DNA from 3 places in the Jejuibacter calystegiae genome. Region 1 is predicted to be linked to each of the others. Evidence: predicted binding sites of a transcription regulator. Region 1 holds the regulator's gene; each other region holds the start of a gene.

Region 1 (7,976 bases):
CCGCGGATAGTCCAGCGGCGGAACCTCGCGATTCTCTTTCGGGCTCAGGCCGGAAAGCCAGGCTTTGCGGGCATGGATAATAAAGGTTTCACAGCCGCCCTGCTCCGCCACTGTACCGACGAAATCGCACAGGAATGCGTAGCTGTCCTGGTCGTCAATGCCGATACGGGTCTTTACCGTTACCGGAATGGAAACCACGTCGCGCATGGCTTTAACGCAGTCCGCCACCAGCTGCGCTTCGCCCATCAGGCAAGCGCCGAAGCGCCCATTCTGTACGCGATCCGACGGGCAACCCACGTTCAGGTTAACCTCATCATAGCCGCGCTCTTCCGCCAGACGGGCGCAGTGCGCCAACTGCTGGGGATCGCTACCACCCAATTGCAGCGCGACCGGATGTTCCTCTTCGCTGTAAGCCAGGTAGTCCCCTTTACCGTGAATAATGGCGCCGGTGGTTACCATTTCGGTATAGAGCAACGCATGGCGCGATAACTGGCGCAGAAAATAACGGCAGTGTCTGTCCGTCCAGTCGAGCATTGGCGCAACGGAAAAACGATGGGGGAGAAAGGAAGTTACGGCAGCGCCGTTTTGCAATGCGTTTTGCGATTCTGGGTTCTGGTGCATGTTTACACTTGTTGGCGTATTTTGGACTTATCTGTCTCCCGTATGTCTCCTGAGGAGTGTACGAATGGAAACGGCGATGGCGGATTATACTACAGAAAGAAGGTGCAAAGCAGATACCAGCCAACGGTCTTGATCTTTAATTGATCATTTTTTATACTGGCTGACAATAGCACCCCACAGAGTACGAGCTTGCCACATAGTGAGCCTTCCGAAATGTGGGTTTTTTTATTTTTCAACGACTAAACAAGGATGTTTATGAAAACTGCAATCCTGGTGGACGGTAGTTTTTTATTAAACGCTACCGTACCCTGTATCATGACTGGCGAGAAAAAAGCACCAGGCAGATCGCTCGTGACCTCTACGCCGGGCTATTACGGGATCTGCGCAAAGCCAATAAAGGGAAGCCCTGTCCCGATCTGTATCGTATTCTTTTCTACGATTGCCACCGCTCGAAAAACGAGCACAGAATCCTGTCTCCCGAAAAGGATTTAGCTTTTCTGACACTCCTGAAGCCAGATTCAGAAAAGAATTCCATAACGAGTTAAAAAAATTCAGGAAAGTTGCTTTACGGCTGGGGCGTATTACCGATGAAGGTTAGTGGGTGATTACACCAGAGAAAACGAAAGCGTTACTTAATGGCCGGATTACCGTCGATGAACTTACAGAGAAGGATGTCAGGTATGAAGCCCGGCAGAAGGGCGTTGATATGAAAATCAGTCTGGATATCTCATCACTGTCCCACCATAAAAACGTTGAGCAAATCATTTTAGTCGCTGGCGACAGTGATTTTGTCCCCGCAGCGAAACAGGCCCGGCGTGAGGGTATCGATTTTGTGCTTGATCCTATGTGGAATCATATCAATCCCGATCTACATGAGCATATCGATGGACTGGTTTCTTCATGGCCCAAAAATACAGGCCCATAAAATAGCAGCCTGTATACTAAATGGACGATTACCTCACCACCCGTCGCAGCGCTTCAAACAGGCTGTCGATATCGCTGCGGGTGTTGTAGTGCATCAACCCAATACGCACTACGCCGCCGCGCTCTGCGAGCTCCAGTTGCCGGATAAGCCCCTGAGCATAGAAGTGACCGTTCCCCACGCAGATATTTTCATCCCCCAAGCCTCTGGCGATCCGCTCTGGCGACCATCCTTCAAAGGTCAGCGCGAAAGTAGGCGTTCTGAGTCGGGCATCACCACTGTTAATGCCGTACAGACGTACGCCGTTTACTGCCTGCAGACGCGCCAGAAAATATTCGCTCAGCGCCTGTTCATGATGCTGATAGCAGGCATAGCTCTCCTGCAAACGCTGGCGCAACGGTGCTTCTTCCGTTCCCCACTGGGCCAGGTACTCAATAGCGGCCACCACGCCTGCCAGCCCTTCAAAGCTCAGAGTGCCGGTTTCAAAACGCCCGGGACCAATATCGGTCGCTGGCGCCACCTTATAAGGCCGCAGTGCCTGTAACCAGCGCGGCGCAATATACGCCATGCCAACGTGCGGGCCACAAAATTTATAGGCGGAGCAGACCAGAAAATCACAGCCCAACGCCTGCACATCCGGCAGGTGATGGGGCGTATAATGCACGGCATCCACGTAAACCATGGCCCCGACCTTATGCGCTGCCTCTACGATGCGCCGCACATCGACAATACTGCCAGTGGTATTGGAAGCAAGGCATACCGCCACCAGTCGGGTGGCGGGAACAATCTGCTCGCAGATACGCTCCACATCCAGCGTGCATTCTGGTTCGTTAACCGGCACCTGGCGAACAACCACCTGACGATCGTCCGCCGCCTGCTGCCAACTGGAAACATTGGCATAGTGATCCAGCGCGGTGACGATAATCTCATCGCCAGGTTGCCACTCACGGCTGATAATACGGCTAAGATGGAAGGTCAGCGCCGTCATGCTGGCGCCAAACACGATGTTGTCCGGCGCGTAAGCATTCAGCAGCGTCTGTACCGATTCCCGGGCGCGGCGTACCAGGGCTTCCGTTTTGCGGCTGGAGAAATAGTGCCCCCCCAGGTTGGCATTGTTGCGCCCCAGGTAACCCGCCATCGCCTCCAGCACCGATACCGGCACCTGAGTGCCGCCGGGGCCATCAAGAAATACCGGCGGCGGCGATACTTCCGGGGCGGAAAGTGCGCCAAACTGCACGCGTACCGCTTCAGGCGTGAAGTTCATTGGGCTGCTCCCTGGCCGTGAGTACGAAAACATCCATATGCCCCTCCTCACCCTGCCTGACGGCCCGGATTGGGCTGGCGTTATGCCATAACGTATGGTCGGCCAGCATGGCTACTTCACCATTTTCCAGCACCTTGCGGAAGAATGGCGCCTCATGGTTGTTGCTGTACAGCATGACGTCACCGCCGACGATATTTTCACGATCGATCGCCACCAGCGCGATATGATCAAACCCGTCCTGATGGATCCCTTCCGGCGCCACCTGGGTTTCATCGTAGATCGCGGTAACACGCATCTGGTGGATCTCAATCTCCTGTCCGTCTGGCAACCCGTTACTTTCCACAAACAGTCGGCAAACCTCACGCAGACCGTCGCTTTTCAGCGTGGTGGACTCCAGCGGTTCAAAGCGGCGCACCACATTGCCCTGAAAGCGGTTAATATCGCTGGACTGAACAAAATCATGCTTATCAACTTCTTCCACCTCTCCGTGGCGGAATCGAACAACGGAATAGCGTCGCAGCCGGTACTGACCATCGGCGTGAGCCGTGGCAGGCAGCGTGGCGAATGTGGGTGCCAGTTGGGCGACGGAAACCTGACTCAGGCAGGTGAGATGCAGGACGGACTCATGCTTATGTAACATTCTTACTTCCCTCTTTATAAGAATCATGACGGGTGAATAAAAAATGCCCTTAATCAAGGTAGTCATCCGCCTGATTCCGGTCAAAGAGCAAGCAGTAAATAATGCTATCAAAATCACAATATGCGATATATCGCCAGGAATCAGATCTTATTTACAGAAATATATATGATAAAAATGCATTTCATCATGCAATAACACTTCTCTATTAAGGTGCGTAATCCCCCGCCTTAACACCTGACTGCCGCGCCGTATCACACTCCAGGTGACGACTGCGTTCAGGATATCGGCGTTTTAGCGGGTTCATGATAAAATTGGGCAAGATTCCGAGATAACGAGGCAGACTGATGGATATGACGACACCGCAAGATGTGCTGGCGCGTGCAGAGAAACTGTGCCAGCAGCGCAACGTGCGCCTGACGCCTCAGCGCCTTGAAGTACTGCGTCTGATGACGCTGCAGGATAGCTCCATTAGCGCCTACGATCTGCTCGATCTGCTGAAGGCCAGCGAACCCCAGGCCAAGCCCCCTACCGTATACCGGGCGCTGGATTTTCTTCTGGAGCAGGGGTTTGTACACAAAGTTGAGTCCACTAACAGCTATGTGCTGTGCCATCACTTTGATGAGCCTATGCACACTTCCGCCATGTTTATCTGCGATCGCTGCGGTTCGGTGAAAGAGGAGAGTGCGGAAGGTGTGGAGGAGATAATGCACAAGCTGGCGGCCGGTAACGGCTTTGCTCTACACCACAATGTGATCGAAGCACACGGTCTGTGCGCGCCCTGCGCCGAAGTGGAAGCCTGCCGCAACCGCGAAATCTGCCAGCACGATCACAGCGTCGCCGTGAAAAAACGCGGGCGCTAAACCGCGCCCACGCCCTGCTACCAGCGGTAATCGTTACGCTTTTCCCACTGGGTCACCTCTTTTTCTGCCTGGGCTCTGGCGTAGCCATAGCGTTGCTGAAGCCTGCCAATCAGCCGCTCATGACGGCCGCTGGCAATGGCGCCGTCATCGTCGGTCATCCTGCCCCAGGCTTCGCGGACTCTACCCACCAGACGCCGGCAGCCGCCTTCGATTTCGTCTCTGAGCATCGCGTACCTCCTGCGCCGGATTTAGCTTTACTCACCCATTAAGTATAGCCTTACAGGCTCACTGGTGGCCCGGCACCTTAAACCAGGTGTCGTTACGCCAGTGACGGCGCCAGATCCAGCCCAGGGAGAGGCCACGCAGCCCCAGAAATACCGTCAGAGCCAGCCACAAGCCATGGTTGCCCAGCCAGGGCAGCGTCAGTAGCGTCAGTCCGAATCCCAGCGCGGCAACCGCCATGCTGTTACGCATTTCCGCGCCGCGGGTGGCCCCCACAAACATGCCATCCAGCAGATAACACCAGACGCCAACCAGCGGCAGCACCGCCTGCCATAGCAGATAGCGATCCGCCTGAGCCTGAAGTTCGGGGATTGAGGTTAACAGGGCTACGATCTGCGCCCCCGCCAGGGCGTAGATCGCCGCGAAGCAGAGCGCCACCAGACCCGCCTGGCGGCAGGCGGCTCGCCATACGCTCAACAACTGCCCGGTGCTGCGCGCGCCAAAGGCCTGGCCGGAGTGGGCCTCTACCGCATAAGCAAAACCATCCAGCGCATAGGCGGTGAAGGTCAGCATGGTCATCAATACCGCGTTAATCGCCACGATTTCGCTACCGAGGCGCGCACCGCAAATGGTAATACCGGCAAAACAGAGCTGAAGCAGCAGGGAACGCAGCATAATGTCGCGGTTCAAAGCCAGCAGGCGGCGAATATTGCCGCGCCAGGCCTGCTTCAGCATATCCATCGAAATGCCACGTAGCCGCAGTACCCGCCACACCATCACCAGCCCGATAAGCAGCGTCGCATATTCGGCAATGACCGTCGCCAGCGCCGCCCCCTGCACGTTCATATGCAGGCCCACCACAAACCAGAGATCCAGCGAAATATTCAGCAGGTTACCCACCACCAGCAGAATAACCGGTGCCCGGGCGTACTGGACACCCAGCAGCCAACCCAGCAGTACCAGATTGGCGAGCGTTGCCGGAGCGCTCAGCCAGCGAATGGCCAGGAAGCGCTGCGCCTGATACAGAACCTGCTCGCTGCCGCCGACAATGTACAAAGCCAAATCGATCAGCGGAGTACGTAACGCCACGATCAGCACACCGGCAATCAACGCCAGCATCAGCGGCTGAACCAGCGATCTGGCCAGCGCCGGCGCATTTTTCGCGCCCCATGCCTGAGCCGCAAAGCCGGTGGTGCTCATCCGCAGGAACAGCAGCAACATAAACAAAAAGCTGGTCGTCGTAGCGCCAACGGCAACGCCGCCCAGATAATCCGGCGAGTCGAGATGACCAATGACCGCAGTATCCACCAGCCCCAGCAGCGGTACCGTCACGTTAGAGAAAATCATCGGCAGCGCCAGCCGCCATAATGCTTTATCGGTTTTTTGGAAAAGGGGCATGGCCATTATCCGGTTATGCAGTCAGGAGAGTTAAAGCAGAGACGCGCCCGGGAACGGACGCGTCAGCAGGGGGATGCGTTTATAAATTCAGAGCCATTCGCCGTTGCGGATCACCCCGACGGCCAGCCCTTCAATAGTAAAATTCTGTTCGCGCAGATCGACCACAATAGGTTCAAACTCGCTGTTTTCCGGCAGCAGTTGCACCGTGTTGCCCTGCTTCTTCAGGCGTTTAACCGTGACTTCATCTTCAATGCGAGCCACGATGACCTGACCGTTGCGCGCCTCCTGAGTCTTATGTACCGCCAGCAGGTCACCATCCATAATGCCGATATCTTTCATCGACATACCGCTCACTCGCAGCAGGAAGTCCGCACTCGGTTTAAACAGGGAAGGGTCGACCTGATAGTGGCCTTCAATATGCTGCTGGGCCAGCAGCGGCTCACCCGCGGCAACGCGCCCAACCAGCGGCAGCCCCTCTTCTTCTTCATGCAGCAGTCGGATACCGCGTGAAGCGCCAGAGACGATTTCGAGAACCCCTTTGCGCGCCAGAGCCTTCAGGTGTTCTTCTGCGGCATTAGGCGAACGGAAGCCCAGTCGCTGCGCGATTTCCGCACGGGTGGGCGGCATTCCCGTCTGGCTGATATGCTCCCTGATGAGATCAAAAACCTCTTGTTGCCTGGCCGTTAACGCTTTCATTCCGCCCCCTGGGTGTATATACAGTTATGCTGTGAGTATATACAGCAGAAGGCGATTTTGGAACCACAACGTGGTAAAAAGTCAGCGTTTTATCCGTTTCCTGAAGCTTTACCGCAAATGCGACCAGAGTAGCGTGACCCAGGTGAAAAGCGCGACGATAATCGCTAACAGCACGGCGGCGGAGCCCATATCTTTCGCGCGACCGGAAAGTTCGTGATAATCGCTGCCGATCCGGTCAACAACGGCTTCGATGGCGCTATTCAGAATTTCGACGATCGTGACCAGCATGACGGAGCCAATCAGCAGCACGCGCGTCATGGCGTCAACATCCAGCCAGCAGGCCACTATAATGGCAATAACCGCGGCGACCCCTTCCTGGCGGAAGGCCGCTTCGTTACGCCACGCCGCGCTCAGACCTTTCCAGGAATAGCCGGCAGCTTTGATGATACGGGTAAAACCAGTGGTATTATTCGCCATGTAATGGAAACCTTTTCAAAAAACACACTCTAAATAGTTCAGTTGCATCAAAGCGGCAAGGGCGCGCCCGAGCCGATTAACGAAGCCAGACCGAATGCAGCAGGCAGTATGACGAAAATCAGCGTCAACGCCAGCGCGCTTCGATTAATAGTGGTGCCGCAGAATTTCCGTGCCGTTTCTGGTATTCTGACGGCGCATTTGCATGATTAACCAGAGGCTTTACATCATTTATGTCAGGCTGGTCCCGATTTTTATACAAGCTCCTTAATTTACCATTAAGTATTCTGGTAAAGAGCAAGTCAATTCCGGCGGATCCCTGCGCCGAACTTGGCCTGGATACTTCGCGTCCGATTATGTACGTTCTGCCCTATAACTCGAAGGCAGACTTGTTGACGCTGCGTGCGCGCTGTCTGGCCCACGATCTGCCGGACCCCATGGAGCCGCTGGAAGTGGACGGCGTCGTCCTGCCGCGCTATGTGTTCGCGCACGACGGTCCCCGCGTCTTCACCTATTACACGCCTAAACAAGAGTCCATCAAACTATTCCATAACTATCTGGATCTACACCGCAGTAATCCGAATCTTGACGTTCAGATGGTACCCGTCTCTGTGATGTTCGGCCGTGCGCCGGGCAAAGAGAAAGGGGAAGCCAACCCGCCGCTGCGCAATCTGAACGGTATTCAAAAATTCTTCGCCGTGATCTGGCTGGGCCGCGACAGCTTTGTGCGCTTCTCGCCACCGGTTTCTCTGCGCCGTATGGCTACCGAACATGGTACGGACAAGCGTATCGCCCAGAAGCTGCTGCGTATCGCCAGAATGCACTTCTCGCGTCTGCGTCTGGCGGCCGTAGGGCCACGTCTGCCGGCCCGTCAGGATC
Region 2 (7,976 bases), 1.9 Mb from region 1:
CCTTATCGACGGCGATATCGGTGTGAAAAGTGCCCTCTGTTAATACTAACAGCGCATCTTTAACGATTAAGTCGTACATAGTTATTATCCCTGGCACGGGCCGGTATTAAAATGACAGTAAGAAATAATTCCCAGGCAAAATATGACTGGGGAATATTGAGTGTTGAGAATATGGTGATTTAAAATAATGATTATGTGGCGAGATTGGTAGGCTTTTTTTAGTGATGTTTACCACACAATTAAATGTAATTTATATTGTATAGGTTCATACTTAAACGCATTATTTTTAATACTAATATGAATGTATAAATAAAGTATTTTAGTTAAAAGCGTAAAAGAATTGGGGATGATGGCAATGGCCCGGAAGGAAGGTGCCGGGCCATTTTGTCATTGTCATTATTATTATTAATAGCGACGGATCGCCAGCCAGCACAGCAGCGAACCGCCTACCACCATCATCACCCCCTGCCAGAAAGGCCAGCCGGGCATCAGACCCAGCCACAGGCTGGCGATCAGCGCGGAAAGTACCGGGGTAAAGTAAGAGGCGGTAGCCAGCAGCGTCATATTGCCGCGTTGGATCCCGAAGTTCCATGCGGCGTAGGCCAGCGCCGTAGAGCCGCCCATAAACAGCAGTTGCAGCACCGGGGAAAGCGCAAAACGCAGCGGCGGCTCGTCGCCCAGACTGTATTTTATCCACAGAATCAGCGCGGTAGCGCAGAAAAACAGCGGCACGCCGCTTTTGCCGCCGCCCCAGCGGCGGGTGAGGTTACAGTACAGTGCCCAGACGGCGGCGGCGCTAAAGGCCAGGCCATAGGCCAGCGGATTGTCCTGCACGTTTCGCCACAGCAGCACCGGGCTCCAGGCGCCATCGCCGCTCATCACCCGCCCCACACCGGCTACCGCCAGCAGCAGTCCGGGCCACAGCCACCACGAGGCGCGCTGGCCGTTAAGCAGCAGCGCCAGGGCCACCGTCAGTCCCGGCCACAGGTAGTTGATCATTCCAAGCTCCAGCGCCTGAGTTCGGGTATGGGCCAGACCGATCGCCAGCGCCAGGGCGATTTCGTAGAAGACAAACAGTCCCCCGCCGATGAGCAGATAGCGACGCGTCAGCGCTGTTGGGCGGGGCAGTCCCTGGGTCAGGCACAGCAGACATGCGCTCAGGGTGTAGATGAGTGCCGCGCCGCCGCCAGGACCAAAGTGTTCACTGATGCTGCGCAGCAGTCCGACCGAGGTGCTCCACAGCAGTATAGCGAGTAGCCCAAGCAGGGTCGCGCGCCGGGTGATTACGTCCATTGTCAAAAATTCGCCATCATGGCGCCTGTCATTAATCCAGAAAAAGGGGGTGAGGGAAGGGCGCCCGCACGAATGGCGGGCGCTGAAAGTTAGCGGTGCCAGAAGTCGTCAAAGACGGTAATGGGCGGGCGACGCTTATGTTCGGTTTTTTGATACCAGTTCTCAATAATCTGTGCCGCTTCAGAGCCGACCGTTTTCCCTTCCAGATAGTCGTCGATCTGATCGTAGGTAACGCCCAGGGCGATTTCATCTGGCAGGGCGGGACGGGAGTCTTCCAGATCCGCGGTTGGGGATTTCAGATACAGATGTTCCGGGCAGCCCAGGGTTTTAAGCAGCAGCTTGCCCTGGCGTTTATTCAGACGGAACAGCGGGTTAATGTCGGTGCCGCCGTCGCCGTATTTGGTGAAGAAGCCCGTTACCGCTTCGGCGGCGTGATCGGTACCGACGACCACGCCGTGGGTCATGCCGGCAATACTGTACTGGGCTTTCATGCGCTCGCGGGCTTTCTCGTTACCGCGCACGAAGTCGCTTAGTTCGATACCCGCCTCGCGCAGTGTCTGCTCGCTGGCCAGTACCGCGGCCTTAATATTGACGGTCAGTACCCGATCCGGCTGGATAAAGGTGATGGCGTCCTGGCAGTCCTGTTCATCGGCCTGGGTGCCAAACGGCAGACGTACGGCGATAAACTGGTATTCGTCGTTGCCGGTTTCCTTACGCAGTTCGCTGATGGCGGTCTGGCACAGCTTGCCGGTCAGGGTGGAATCCTGCCCGCCGCTGATACCGAGAACCAGGGTTTTCAGAAACGGATAGCGCTGCAGATAAGACTTCAGAAAATCGACGCTGCGGCGAATTTCCTGCCTGGCGTCGATTACCGGTTTTACGCCAAGTGCCTTAATAATCTCTTGCTGTAGGCCCATCTCCCCCTCCATAAAAATGAATCATCCGCGACGGCGGATGCAAAAAAATGCTGCTTTAAACTAACCCGTTGGACGCCAAACGACAAGAGAGGGGGGGCGAGGGGGCGGGTAAATGGCGCGTTTTTCGGCAGATCAGTGGGTTGCATTTCTATTTAGAGTTTTCTTAAAGTGCGCGTCGCCTGTTAACAACTTGAAAAAAATTGTTTTATATTCCAGGATTATTGGACTCGCCGAGATAAAACAGAGGATGAAAAATGAACAAGTTCACAGGATTTTTAGGCGCAGCAGCTGTTTTAACCATGCTGGCAGGTTGTACGGCTTATGATCGTACCGCCGATCAGTTTACTCAGCCGGTGGTTAAGGATGTGAAAAAGGGGATGACCCGCGAGCAGGTTCGCCAGATAGCAGGTCAGCCCTCTTCTGAGGTCTCTATGGTTCACGCCAAAGGTACCTGCCAGACCTATATCCTGGGCCAGCGCGGCAACAAGATCGAAACCTACTTTGTGGCGTTGAATGAGACCGGCCACGTGATTAACTCCGGCTATCAGACCTGTGCCGAATACGATACCGATCCGCAGTCTCCGCAGAAAAAAGTGCTGTAATTGCATCCTGACGGATCCTCAAAACCGCCGGTAAACGGCGGTTTTTTTATGGATAAAAGGGGTGTTCCAGGCCACCGCGAGGTTTTGCGTCGGCCTCGCCCCGTTTTCCCGGAACACTCACCGGACAGCCGCGTCGCGCACGGGATGCGCGACGCGGCCGCGACAAATCCGCTATCATAACGGTTTGCCAGTTTTCGTAACGGATCGATTAAACAGCGCTTATGAAACCTCTTCGTCATCAGAATCGCCCGGTTATTAGCTACACCCCCAGGCATGAGCCGGCGCCGCCGGAACATGCCAGACGTCTTGAAGAGTATCGCGATGTCTGGGTGCTGCGTGGCAAGTATGTGGCGTTTGTGCTGGTGGAGAATGCCTTTCGGCGTTCCCCTGCATTTGATATGCCTCAGGCGGCGCAGCGCTGGGCCGACCAGCTGCGTCAGGAGGAGGTATAAAAAAACCCGGTACTGAAAAAGTACCGGGTTTTTTATTTAGCGCGGAGGAGGTTAGCGGTGAGCCAGTTCAGCTTCCTCGTCGCTGTTAAGCACTGCTTTATCGGTCTGACGCAGTAGCTGGCTGGTGATGGTGCCTGCCGTCATAGAGCCATTCACGTTCAGGGCGGTACGGCCCATATCAATCAGCGGCTCTACCGAGATCAGTAGGGCCACAAGGGTCACCGGAAGCCCCATGGCTGGCAGGACGATAAGCGCGGCGAAGGTCGCGCCGCCGCCCACGCCCGCCACACCAGCGGAGCTGACGGTAACAATACCCACCAGGGTGGCAATCCACATCGGATCCAACGGATTAATCCCCACGGTCGGCGCGACCATGACCGCCAGCATCGCCGGGTAAAGTCCGGCGCAGCCGTTCTGACCAATGGTTGCCCCAAAGGAAGCGGCAAAGCTGGCAATAGATTCCGGAATGCCCAGACGCTGAGTCTGTGCTTCAACGCTCAGCGGAATGCTGGCGGCGCTGGAGCGGCTGGTAAAGGCGAAGGTCAGTACCGGCCACACCTTGCGGAAGAAGCGCAGCGGGCTGACGCCAGCCAGCGACAGCAGCAGAGCGTGCACCACAAACATAATGGCCAGGCCCAGATAGGAAGCCACCACGAAGCTACCCAGTTTCACGATGTCATTCAGATTAGAGCTGGCGACGACTTTGGTCATCAGGGCCAGCACGCCGTAAGGCGTCAGCTGCATCACCAGGCGTACCAGCTTCATTACCCAGCTTTGCAGGGTATCGATGGCGATCAATACCCGCTCGCCTTTAGGGGCGTCATCTTTCAGCAGCTTCAGCGCGGCCACGCCCAGGAAGGCGGCGAAAATCACCACGCTAATAATTGACGTGGGGCTGGCGCCGGTCATATCGGCGAACGGATTTTTCGGTACGAACGACAGCAGCAGTTCCGGTACCGACAGGTCGGCGACCTTACCGGCATAGTTACTCTGGATAGCGTTCAGGCGTGCGGTTTCAGCGCTGCCCTGAACCAGTCCTTCGGCACTCAAACCGAACAGATTGGTGACCAGCACACCGACCAGGGCGGCGATCAGGGTGGTCAGCAGCAGCAGGCCGATGGTCAGTACGCTAATTTTGCCCAGCGAAGAGGCATTATGCAGGCGGGCCACGGCACTGAGGATACAGGCAAAGACCAGCGGCATGACGATCATCTGCAACAGTTTGACATAGCCATTACCGACCACATTAAACCACTCAATCGACTGCTTCATTACCGGGTTGTCGGCACCGTAGACCAGATGCAGGCCCAGGCCAAACAGCACGCCCAGAACCAGACCGACCAGCACTTTTTTCGCCAGACTCCACTGACGGTGCCGCGTTTGCGCCAGCGCCAGCAGCAGAATAGCGAACACCACAACGTTCGCTATAAGTGGAAAGTTCATCCCCGTTTACTCCTGAGTTTTGTCTATGACCGCGTATAACTGCGCGGCCTTATAGGTATGGTGCCAAGTGTAACAGCACTAAAAAACGGGAGATTATACCCAAAAGGAATTGAATATTCTTAAATGGAATAACGTGCGGGGTTATTGGCCCATCTGGTGATTAATAAAACGGTCGAAGCCTGTCTGCAGACTGGAAATGACCCAGGATGACCAGCGTACCGCTTCATTGTCCGGAGCAGACTGGGGCAGCCACAGCGCATAGCAGAAAAACAGAATGCACAGCGCACGCTCCAGTTGATTGCCTTTTTGCGGCCGGACGATGGGCAGACGGAAACGCCAGCGACAGGGCCAGAGCAGCGGTACGCCAGCCGGGGTCAGCATATCGGCCAGAATATGGCTCAGATAGCCCAGCACCATACCCTGAATGGCGTCGGCGGGAATCACCCAGCTTTCAGGCACCTTCAGATAGAACAGCGTCAGCGCCGCGAAAACCGCCAGCAGGCTGTGGGTGAATCCCCGGTGACCAAAGGCTCTGGCCACCGGACGCGACACCCAGGGAATGCGTTGCCCCAGGAAGGATTTAGGGTGGTCGATATCCGGCATCAGACAGCTCAGCACCGCAGCGGGCACAATATGCCACCAGTCACCCTGGGCCAGGACCGGCGTCAGCTCCACATTTTTTGCAAATACTGCGCAGGCGATGGAAAAGAGGAGGTGGCCTTCCGCCGTCATGATAAAACCCGGGGTAACTGTCAATTCATCCAGTATAGGGTTTTTATACAGTAGAAGGAAGTGGTGACGTTGTAACACTTTATCACAACGTCACTGTAGTAACAGGGATTAACGGGCGAGCCATCCGCCATCGACCGCCAGCGTGAAGCCGTTGACATAGTCAGAAGCCGAAGAGGCCAGAAATACAGCCGGGCCGCGCAGATCCTCCGGCGTGCCCCAGCGACCGGACGGAATACGCTCCAGAATCTCCTGGCTGCGGTTTTCATCATCGCGCAGCGCCTGGGTATTGTCGGTGGCCATATAGCCAGGCGCGATGCCGTTAACGTTAATACCGTGAGGCGCCCACTCGTTAGCCAGCAGTCGGGTCAGCCCCAGAACGCCGCTTTTCGATGCGGTATAAGAGGGAACCCTGATGCCGCCCTGGTACGACAGCATGGAGGCGATATTGATAATCTTGCCGCCACTCCCCTGGCGGATAAACTGGCGGGCCACGGCCTGGGAAAGGAAGAATAGCGATTTCAGGTTCAGGTTCATCACCTCGTCCCACGCCTTTTCACTGAATTCCAGCGAGTCGGCGCGGCGGATGGTTCCGGCGTTATTGACCAGAATATCGATGTGACCCATCTCTGTGACGGTGCGGCTGACGATATCCTCAATGGCATCGGTGGTGCTAAGGTCGGCCTGAATAGCCATAAATTTACGGCCCAGCGCGGTCACTTTCTCACGTGTCTCAATGGGATCTTTACGGCTGACGCCCACGATGTCACAGCCAGCTTCTGCCAGTGCCAGGGTCATTCCCTGGCCTAACCCGGTGTCGCCGCCGGTGACGATCGCCACTTTGCCCTGAAGAGAAAATGCATCGAGAATCATAGATTGCTCCTGTCTGGCATGGATTTGGTTCTGCTCTGATGGGATCAATCATAGGCGTGGGAAAGGGAAATAACAAATAAAATGAAATTATGTTTCAAAAATTATGCAACCGGGCGTTTCCCACACCCGGTGGGCTATCAGGGGCGAAGATGGTGGGGAGCCAGGGCGTTAAGCGACTCCAGGCGCACGTCGGCCAGCGCCCAGCGTGGGTCGCCGCGATTTTCAATGGCCGGTACCACGATTGAATGCATACGCGCCGCTTTACAGGCGATCATCCCATTGACCGAATCTTCCAGCGATACGCAGTTAACTGGCGCCACATCCAGCTTACTGGCGGCATCCAGATAAACCTGGGGATGAGGTTTACTAAACGGTAGCCCTTCGGCGGAGGCCAGGGCATCAAACTGATCGCGCAGTTCGAACATGGCTAATACCCGCTCCAGCATGCGCATTGGCGAGGCTGAGGCGAGCCCTACTTTTAGCCCCATCGCTCTACACTGCGCCACGGCTTCGCGTGCGCCGGGCAGCAGGGGGCGTTCTTCTTCGACCAGTGCGATAGCGCGCTCGATGATCTGCGCGGTGGCTTGTGCTTTAGAGATGCCCTGCCAGGGCTGTTGGGCGTACCAGAGATCCACCACCATATCGATGCGTAGTCCCAGAATATCCGGCAGCTCGCCGCGCCTGGTAATATCAACGCCCAACCCGGCCATGACTTCCAGTTCGGCCCGATCCCATAGCGGCTCGGAATCGATCAGCAATCCATCCATATCAAAAATTGCGGCGAGTACCCGACGTTGGTTCGGCATGGTTACCACTCCTGTTAACGGCAAATATAACGAAAGTTCTGCATATCAATAGCCTGGAACGGCGGGGCTTACCAGTGATTTACCCGAACTCACGGCAAAAATCAGGCGAAAAACCGGCGGACGGGTTAGAATCAGGATTCAGGATAGCCTCATAAGCACAAGGGGAGAGGATGACGTATCAACAAGCTGGGCGCGTTGCGCTGTTAAAACGCGTCGCCGGTTGGGTGATTTTTATTCCGGCGCTGGTATCTACCGTGATATCGCTGCTTAAGTTTATGTATGAGCACAGCGAGAAGCGACCGGGCATTGATGCGGTGATGATGGATTTTGCGCATGTGATGATCGATATGGTGCGCTTTAATACGCCGTTTCTGAACTTTTTCTGGCACAACTCGCCGCTACCCGACTTTCATCAGCAAATGAATCCGGGATTCTGGATTATCTATGCGCTGATTTTTGTTGGCATGGCGCTGCAGGCCAGCGGTGCCCGTATGGCGCGCCAGGCGCGCTTTCTGCGTGAAGGGGTGGAAGACCAGCTCATACTGGAACAGGCAAAGGGTGACGAAGGGTTGAGCCGCGCGCAGCTTGACGCCCGGGTGGTGGTGCCGCGCCACACCATTTTTCTGCAGTTCTTCCCGCTGTATATTCTGCCGATTATCCTGATTGTACTGGGCTACTTCTTCTTTAAACTGCTCGGCTTTCTGTAGCGCTTTTCCGCGCCCCAAAAAACGCCCCACGGGGCGTTTTTTGGGTTCTGGAGGGTATCAGACCGCCAGTACCAGCTCCAGAGTGCGCTGGGCTTCTGTAAGGTGTTTACCGCCAAAAAGGTTAGCCCGGTTCAGCAGGGTATAGAGTTGGTAG
Region 3 (7,976 bases), 2.2 Mb from region 1:
GCTGGTGGGCCTGGTTCTGGCTCCGCGGGAAAACCGGCGCAGCCAGGAGCAAGCGAAAGGGTAGGGTTATTTGCTCAGTTTGCTGGTGGGCGTAATTTCGGCAGCGGTATCGTTAATCAGAACGACCTGATAATCTTCGCGATCGAAGCTAAAGGTTTTCGGCTTACGATTTAAATAAGTCAGCACTTCCAGCTCATTTTTGGAATAAGATTTATCGGGATTCCCGAGCTTCGATATAATTTGCTGTTTTGACATTCCGGTATCAATGTCAGAAATTTTACCGGCAGAGGAACATGCACAAAGCACCAAAGCGCAGGCCGTAATGGCAATTTTTTTAATCATTGGTATTCCTGTCTTTATCGCTACTTCTAAAACGAACATTAATGTACAGCAAACGATCGGTTGTTTTGTGGCCGTTTGTGCAGCATTGTGGTCGCTATTATGCCATTTTATGTAACACCCCGCTTGTTATTTTATGGCAGTAAACATTCTTAAAATAATTGTCATTGTAGGTTTAGGCGGCGGCAGATAGGGCAATAAGCCGTAATGGCGGGCCCGGACGGATCAACGTGGTTTTATGCGTCATGCCTCTGGCAGCCCCGGCGGTGAATGACAATCGGCGAATTTCTGTGCGGCTGTCATACTTTCTTGCAATTTGCCGCAGCACCGTAATACGAAGTTCCGTAAAACAGGCGACGTTTTTTGTAGTCACTGAGGACATGCCGTTGAAATTCCGCTTTATTCTTGCTGTTTCTTTTCTTTCCTGCTGCGTTCAGTCCGCCACGGCAGCGGAGGCGCCGGCACAGCCGTTGCCGCAGCCACCGCAAATCCAGGTCGGTTCCTGGGTATTGATGGATTACACCACCGGCCAGGTGCTGACTTCTGGTCATCCCCATCAACAGCGTAATCCCGCCAGCCTGACCAAGCTGATGACCGGCTATGTGGTGGATCGCGCTATCGATAGCCAGCGTATCTCTCCCGACGACGTAGTGACCGTCGGTAAAGATGCCTGGGCTCAGGGGAATCCGGTGTTTAATGGCTCCTCTCTGATGTTCCTCAAGCCCGGCGACAAAGTGACGGTACGCGACCTGAGTCGTGGCCTGATTGTCGATTCCGGCAACGATGCCTGCGTGGCGCTGGCTGACCATGTGGCGGGCGGTGAGCCGCAGTTTGTGCGGATGATGAATGACTATGTGCAGAAGTTGGGGCTGAACGATACCCACTTTGAAACCGTACACGGCCTGGATGCGCCGGGTCAGCACAGTTCGGCGTGGGATCTGGCGCTGCTGTCGCGGGCTATTATCCACGGCGAGCCCGAGTTTTATCATATGTACAGCGAGAAGAGCCTGACCTGGAACGGCATCACGCAGTACAACCGTAATGGTTTACTGTGGGATAAAACGCTGAATGTCGATGGGCTGAAAACCGGCCATACCTCGGGGGCGGGCTTTAATATTATCGCTTCCAGCGTGGACGGCCATCGCCGCCTGATTGCCGTTGTGATGGGGGCAGACAGTTCGAAAGGGCGTGAAGAGCAGGCCCGCAAACTGCTGCACTGGGGCCAGGATAATTTCGATACGGTTCGGGTTATGCAGAACGGTAAACAGGTGGGCCAGGAACGAGTCTGGTACGGCGATAAAGAGAAGATTAGCGTAGGCCCGGAACGCGACTTCTGGATGGCGCTGCCGAAGAGCCAGGTTTCTGGCATTAAGGCGAAGTACGTGCTGGATACGCCCAACCTGGAAGCGCCGATCAAGGCTCACCAGCAGATTGGTGATATCGAGCTGTATAACGGTGATAAAGAGGTGGCCAGAATGCCGCTGGTGACGCTGGAAGCCGTCAACAAAGGTGGTTTGTTCTCACGGATTAGCGACTGGTTCAGCAAACCCTGAGCTTGATCGACTACGCCGGGCGGGATTCTTTCCCGCCTTTTTTGTCTTCGTCTTTCTTTCTGCTCTTTTTTTCACCACCATTATGGAATCCGTATCACAGGATGGCGTTAGGGTATCTTGCAGGCTATTTCTGACTTTGATATTAAGCTGTATAAATATACAGCCATTGTCTCCGGAGGAGAATATGCACTATCAGATTCAACGGGTTGCAGAACGTACGCTGGCGGGGTTTCACCTTGTGGGGCCCTGGGAAAAAACGGTGCCGAAAGGGTTTGAGCAGCTTCAGGCCTGGGTCACCACCAGACAGCTGGTCCCCAGAGAGTGGATCGCCGTCTACTTTGGTAACCCGGAACTGACGCCGCCGGAGGCGCTACGCTGCGATACCATGATATCGGTCGATCCGGCGTTTGAGATACCGCCCAACAGTGAAGGGGTGACCAAAACCCGGTTGGCGGCGGGTCTGTTTGCCGTGGCCCGGGTACAGGTGGCGGATGGCGATTTCACCGCGCCCTGGCTTAGCTTCTTCACGGCGGTTTCTGGCGATGGGGCGCATCAGCTCAGGGAAGGGCCGGTATTTGAAATCTATCTTAGCGACGGGAGCAATGGCGTGTGGGATATCGAAATGTATATTCCGGTGGCGCTAAAGCAGGCTGAATAAAAATGGGGAGCCGAAGCTCCCCGGGTCACAATTACTCTTTGAGCTTTTCGCGCATCTTCTGAACGTCGCTGGCGCTGACGGCAGGCGCTGCATTGCCCCAGCTGTTGCGAACGTAAGTCAGTACGTCGGCAATTTGGCTGTCGGTCATGGTGGCTGCAAAAGCGGGCATAGCCGGTGCGGTCGGGCGCTCTGGCGTATCCACGCCGCGGCTGCCGGCCAGCACAACGCGCATCAAAGAGACCGGCTCTTTGGCGTTGAGAAGCGGGCTGTCCGCCAGTTGCGGGAAGATATGCTGCACGCCTTTACCGGAAGAGGTGTGGCAGGCGGAGCAGCGATCAAAATAGATCGCTTTACCGGTGACCATTTGCGCCTCTTCAGGCTTCAGCGGGGCTGGCGGCTGTTCGTTATCCTGTTTCAGGGATTTCAGATAGACCGCCACGGCCTGCAGATCGCCATCGTTCCAGTGCTGCGAGGAATTCTTCACCTCTTCGGCCATCGGCCCGGAGGCGATGTCGTAGCGGTTCATCCCGGTACGCAGGTAGTCTTTAATATCCTGAACGCTCCAGCGGCCAATGCCGTCATGGTTAGCGGCCGTGATATTAGGCGCCCACCAGTTTTCAACTTCGGCGCCCTGTAGGAACTGGTCGTTCTTGTCACCGCCCAGAATATTTTTGGGGGTATGGCAGGTGCCACAGTGGCCAAGACCCTGCACGATGTAAGCACCGCGATTCCATTCCGCGGACTTCGACATATCGGGCTGATATTGCCCTTTGTCGAAGTTCAGCCAGTTCCAGCCAATCAGACTGGTACGTACGCTGAACGGGAAGGGCAACTGGTTGGTTTCAACGTGCTGCTTCACCGGTGCCAGGGTCTGCAGATATGCCCAGATGGCGCGGTTGTCCTCATCCGAAACTTTGGTGTAGGCGGTAAAGGGCATGGCGCCATACAGTCGCTTGCCGCCGTGGCCGATGCCTTCCGACATGGTGCGGCGGAAGTCGTCATAGGTCCAGTTACCGAGGCCGGTCTCTTTATCCGGCGTAATATTGGCGCCGACCAGGCTACCGAATGGCGTTTTAAGCTCTACGCCGCCAGCGAACGGTTTGCTGGGTTCGGCCGTGTGGCAGGCGGCGCAGTCACCCAGGGTCGCCAGGTAGCGCCCTTTTTCTACCTGGTCGAATTCCGGCTGAGCCAGCGCCTGGGCGGAGGCCGCCAGGCAGGAGACGGCGAGCAACGACAGTGCTAAACGTTTCATACGTTAATCATCTCCCCCGGATTCTTCAGGTAGAAATTACGGATGGAGAACGCGGCCTTATAGGCCAGCGCCCCTACGGTGCCGGTTGGGTTATAGCCCGGGTTCTGCGGGAAGGCGGATGCCCCCACCACGAACAGGTTCGGCACGTCCCAGACCTGGAGATGCTTGTTAACGGAACTGGTGGAAGGATCGGCACCCATAATGAATCCGCCCACAACGTGGGAAGACTGATACGGCATGCTGTTCCAGTGGCCGGTCATCGGTTTAGAGACTATCTCGCGCGGGTTCATCGCTTTGGCGATCTCCGCCACTTTGTTGGTGCAGTACTGCGCCATCTTCAGATCGTTTTCCGGGAAGTCGAAGGTAATGCGCAGCAATGGTCGACCCAGGCGATCCTTATAGTTGGGATCGAGCGAGAGGTAGTTGGTACGAGTGGTGTAGCTACTTGCCTCACAGCCAATGGACATGGTGCTCTGGTAGTTATCCACCATCGCTTTCTTCCAGCCCTTGCCCCATTTCGGGGAGCCCGGCGGGGTGGGGTGGTAGCCGATAGGCGCACCGCCGATGGGGGTGACGCGAATACTGCCGCCGCCAAAGAAGCCCAGGCCGCTGTGGTCGAAGTTATCGTTGTTAAAGTCGTCGATGCCCATACCGACAGCGCCAGCCCCGATGAACGGGTTGAATTTCTTGTCGTCGAAGAACAGGGTCACGCCATTGGCGGTCTGGTAGGCATAGTTACGCCCTGTGGTGCCGCTGTTGGTAACAGGATCATAGGCTTTGCCAATGCCGGAAAGCAGCATCAGGCGCACGTTCTCAAAGGTAAAGGCGGCGACGATTACCAGTGACGCAGGCTGTTCCCACTCGTCGCCGGAGGAGTCGATATAGGTGACCCCGGTGGCGCGCTTGCCGCTGCTGTCGGTATTCACCTTCAGCACTTCGCAGAAGGTGCGGGCTTCGAAGTTGGGCTGGCGCATCAGGGCTGGCAGTACGGTGGTGATGGCGCTGGCCTTGGAATAGTTAGCACAGCCGTAGTTGGTGCAGAAGCCGCAGAAAGTACAGGGGCCCATGACCACGCCGTAGGGGTTGGTATAGCCTTCGGAAACCAGCGATGACGGAACCGGGAAAGGGGAGTAGCCCTGATTCTTCGCGGCTTGTGCAAACAGCGTCGGGCCATAAGGCTGCTTCAGCGGCGGGGTGGGGTATTCGCCGGAGCGGGTGCCCTCGAAGGGGTTGCCGCCTTCTTGTTTTTCGCCATTGACGACGCCTGCTTTTCCGGATGTGCCCGCGACCCGTTCGAAGGCCATATAGTGGGGTTCCATCTCTTCCCAGGTGGTGCCCCAGTCCTGCAATACCAGTTCATCGGGAATGCTGCCATAGCGTTCCAGCAGGTGGCTTTTCAGACGGAACTCTTCCGGCTGAAAACGGAAGGTGATGCCTGCCCAGTGGTTACCGGCACCGCCGGTGCCGTTACCCGGGTGGAAGGAGCCCCAGCTACGCATGGGAAGCGCGGTCTCGGATGGGTTGTTACGCATGGTGCAGGTGTTCTGTCGGGTGCGCAGCATCAGCTCCTGGCGCTGCACATAGCGCAGTTCGTCCGGTACCGTGGCTACGTTGAAATCGCGGGCGGTATCGCGCCACGGACCGCGTTCAATACCGACCACCCGCAGGCCTTCGTCGGCCAGCTCTTTGGCGATGATGGAGCCAGCCCAGCCCAGGCCGATCACCACCACGTCGGTTTCAGGAAGTTTTTTTGCCATGATTGATTATCCTTTCTTCATCCAGTCCGCGCTGCCGGTGATGCTGACGGGGGTAAATTTCAGCTCTTCGTTATGACGCTCGATGAAATCGCGGTAGTCATAGCGCGCGCCGGGGAACCCGATCATCTTCCAGGAGACCATATCGCGGTTACCGCCGTAGACGGGATCGGCAAAAAAGCCTTCGGTGGTGTTGCTCAGCACCTGCGCAAAGAAGTCCGCGCTCTTGATGCCTTCCAGGGCGATCTCATCCTTTTCCAGCGCGGTCAGGACATTATCCTGATCGTCGCCGCTCAGTTCGTGAAAACCTTTGTTGTGCTGCTTCCGGCACCATTTATCCAGCGCTGCCAGCCCGATGCGGTAGCGCTGACGTGGAGTCAGCGGAGACTGATCGCCCTGCTCGGGCGTCCCCTCATGGAAAGGGCCTTCCATGTACAGGCGTTCAAAATTGCCGTAAAAGCCGTGGAGCTGTCGGTCGATAAAGACAGCGCAGCCTGCGGCTTTCCCGCCCACGCTGAGTTCATCTTCGGGAATCAGACGATCCACAATGGCTTCGAGGGTGGCGACTTCGGCGTCGTTGAAAAACAGCCAGCCTTTGCCGTCAAATGTTTCAGGGGGGTTATCGGCGAATGGCTCCCAGCCCGGAGCACCGGTTAACGTTGCCGCTTTCGCGGAACCAGTACCCAGGGCGAGTGCCGCGCCAGACCATGCAAGAACCTGCCGACGGGTGACCCCGGGCAGTGTTTTTTGTGGTTTGCGCATGTTGCTTCCTTAAAAATGCAGAAAATGCTGCGCTGAATGGATTACGCAGCGAATAGTGTGTGCTAAGGGTAGTTGCCTTTCTTTTGTAAAGATAAGGGTATTTAGTGCGATTTTGAAATGCAAATGTTAGAAAATATTAATGAATGTGATCTATTTTTAATCAAGAAATGTTACAAATCATCGAGCAAGCGGCGTTTTTACTGGTTTTTTGGGACAACTTCGGCGCCATGTTAAAATAATCTTTTATTACGTTACGCGGAGTGCAGGCGTGCGTCCTGACAAATCATTAACCTCCTTTGATATTCGCCTTTACCGCCACTACCGAATCGTTCACGGAGTGCGAATTGCGCTGGCGTTTGTACTGACCTTCCTGGTGGTGCGTCTGCTCGATGTGCCAGAAGGGAGCTGGCCGCTGATCACCATGGTGGTGGTCATGGGGCCGCTCTCGTTTCTGGGCAACGTCCTGCCGCGCGCGGTGGACCGTATCGGCGGCACCATTCTGGGGGCGGCGTTGGGGCTGGTAGCCCTTCAGCTCGAACTCTGGTCACTACCGCTGATGCTGCTGTGGTGCGCTGTCTCGATGTTCCTGTGCGGCTGGCTGACGCTGGGCAAGAAGCCCTATCAGGCGCTGCTGATTGGCATTACCCTGTCGGTGGTGGTTGGCGCGCCGACCGGCGAGATGGGCACGGCGCTGTGGCGGGCAGGGGATGTTATCTTCGGCTCTCTGCTGGCTATGCTGTTTACCATTATCCTGCCCCAGCGTGCGTTTCTGCTGTGGCGCATTCATATGGCGGACTTTTTCACCGGCTTCGATCGGTTGCAGCAGGCGGGGCTTTCCCCCAATCTGGTGGAGCGCCCGCGGCTCGACAAGCCGCTGCAGAAACTGCTGAACGACGTGGTGAAACTGCGGGCACTGATTGGCCCTTCCAGCAAGGAAACCCATATCAACAAGGGGATCCTGGAGGCGATTCAGACCGTCAGCCGCAATATCGTCTGCACTCTGGAGCTGCAGATTAATGCCTGGTGGGCGTCGCGCGAGAGCCATTTTGTCATGCTTAACGCGCATACGCTGCGGGAAACCCAGCAGATGACGCATAACACGCTTCAGGCGCTGAGCCGGGCGCTGTATGAAGGCAGTCCGGTACCGGTTAAGCGCAATAGCGAAGCGCTGGCGGAGATTGTCGATGAGCTGAGCGGGCTTCTGAAAGATCGCGAACCGGGTAATCGCTACGAGGCGCACATCTATGGCTACGTCTGGCTCAGTCTGGAGCTGGCGCGCCAGCTGGAGATGCTGTCGCAGCTTATCGCCCGGGCATTGCGCAAATAATCCGCGACCAGGGCGCCGAATGGCACGGGTTGTTTCGATTCAGCTGGTTTTAAGGGTATGATAGCCACACTATTTTCGGCCAGAATGAATGGCGAAAACCATTGTTATCAATGACCGCTATCATTAGTGTTGGGTCTGAAGCGGTTGTCTGAACGAATCCGAGTCTTACAATTAGCAGGGGTATAAAAATGGAAAATAGCAAGCCTTCTTTTCAGGATGTACTGGAGTTCGTCCGTCTGTTCCGTCGTAAGAACAAACTGAAGCGTGAAATTCAGGACGTTGAGAAAAAAATCCGTGACAACCAGAAGCGTGTACTGCTGCTGGACAACCT

Evidence for each region. Region 1 encodes LexA, which represses DNA repair genes until DNA is damaged. Its sites were predicted from a motif close to TNCTGTATGTACATACAGNA; they were not measured.
Region 2: the regulator LexA is predicted to act here: its motif matches at 5,455-5,474, upstream of FEM41_RS16050 (metal-dependent hydrolase).
Region 3: the regulator LexA is predicted to act here: its motif matches at 2,038-2,057, upstream of sbmC (DNA gyrase inhibitor SbmC).

The regions. Positions count from the first base shown of each region.
Region 1 is NZ_CP040428.1:1,569,406-1,577,381, reverse strand. Features, by position in the region: gene dusA (tRNA dihydrouridine(20/20a) synthase DusA) at 1-621, opposite strand, end outside; gene FEM41_RS24740 (NYN domain-containing protein) at 1,223-1,546, shown strand; gene FEM41_RS07250 (cysteine desulfurase-like protein) at 1,575-2,807, opposite strand; gene FEM41_RS07245 (2OG-Fe dioxygenase family protein) at 2,791-3,447, opposite strand; gene zur (zinc uptake transcriptional repressor Zur) at 3,792-4,307, shown strand; gene FEM41_RS07235 (CsbD family protein) at 4,325-4,534, opposite strand; gene dinF (MATE family efflux transporter DinF) at 4,593-5,927, opposite strand; gene lexA (transcriptional repressor LexA) at 6,015-6,623, opposite strand; gene FEM41_RS07220 (diacylglycerol kinase) at 6,732-7,100, opposite strand; gene plsB (glycerol-3-phosphate 1-O-acyltransferase PlsB) at 7,331-7,976, shown strand, end outside.
Region 2 is NZ_CP040428.1:3,466,690-3,474,665, forward strand. Features, by position in the region: gene FEM41_RS16020 (amidohydrolase family protein) at 1-79, opposite strand, end outside; gene yddG (aromatic amino acid DMT transporter YddG) at 406-1,293, opposite strand; gene nadE (ammonia-dependent NAD(+) synthetase) at 1,383-2,210, opposite strand; gene osmE (osmotically-inducible lipoprotein OsmE) at 2,465-2,812, shown strand; gene cedA (cell division activator CedA) at 3,034-3,264, shown strand; gene FEM41_RS16045 (L-cystine transporter) at 3,316-4,707, opposite strand; gene FEM41_RS16050 (metal-dependent hydrolase) at 4,849-5,439, opposite strand; gene kduD (2-dehydro-3-deoxy-D-gluconate 5-dehydrogenase KduD) at 5,548-6,309, opposite strand; gene hxpB (hexitol phosphatase HxpB) at 6,447-7,115, opposite strand; gene FEM41_RS16065 (YniB family protein) at 7,286-7,822, shown strand; gene FEM41_RS16070 (fructosamine kinase family protein) at 7,880-7,976, opposite strand, start outside.
Region 3 is NZ_CP040428.1:4,537,069-4,545,044, reverse strand. Features, by position in the region: gene FEM41_RS21355 (acyltransferase family protein) at 1-64, shown strand, start outside; gene FEM41_RS21350 (hypothetical protein) at 67-342, opposite strand; gene dacD (serine-type D-Ala-D-Ala carboxypeptidase DacD) at 720-1,892, shown strand; gene sbmC (DNA gyrase inhibitor SbmC) at 2,077-2,550, shown strand; gene FEM41_RS21335 (cytochrome c) at 2,582-3,802, opposite strand; gene FEM41_RS21330 (GMC family oxidoreductase) at 3,799-5,559, opposite strand; gene FEM41_RS21325 (gluconate 2-dehydrogenase subunit 3 family protein) at 5,566-6,318, opposite strand; gene FEM41_RS21320 (FUSC family protein) at 6,587-7,645, shown strand; gene FEM41_RS21315 (DUF496 family protein) at 7,834-7,976, shown strand, end outside.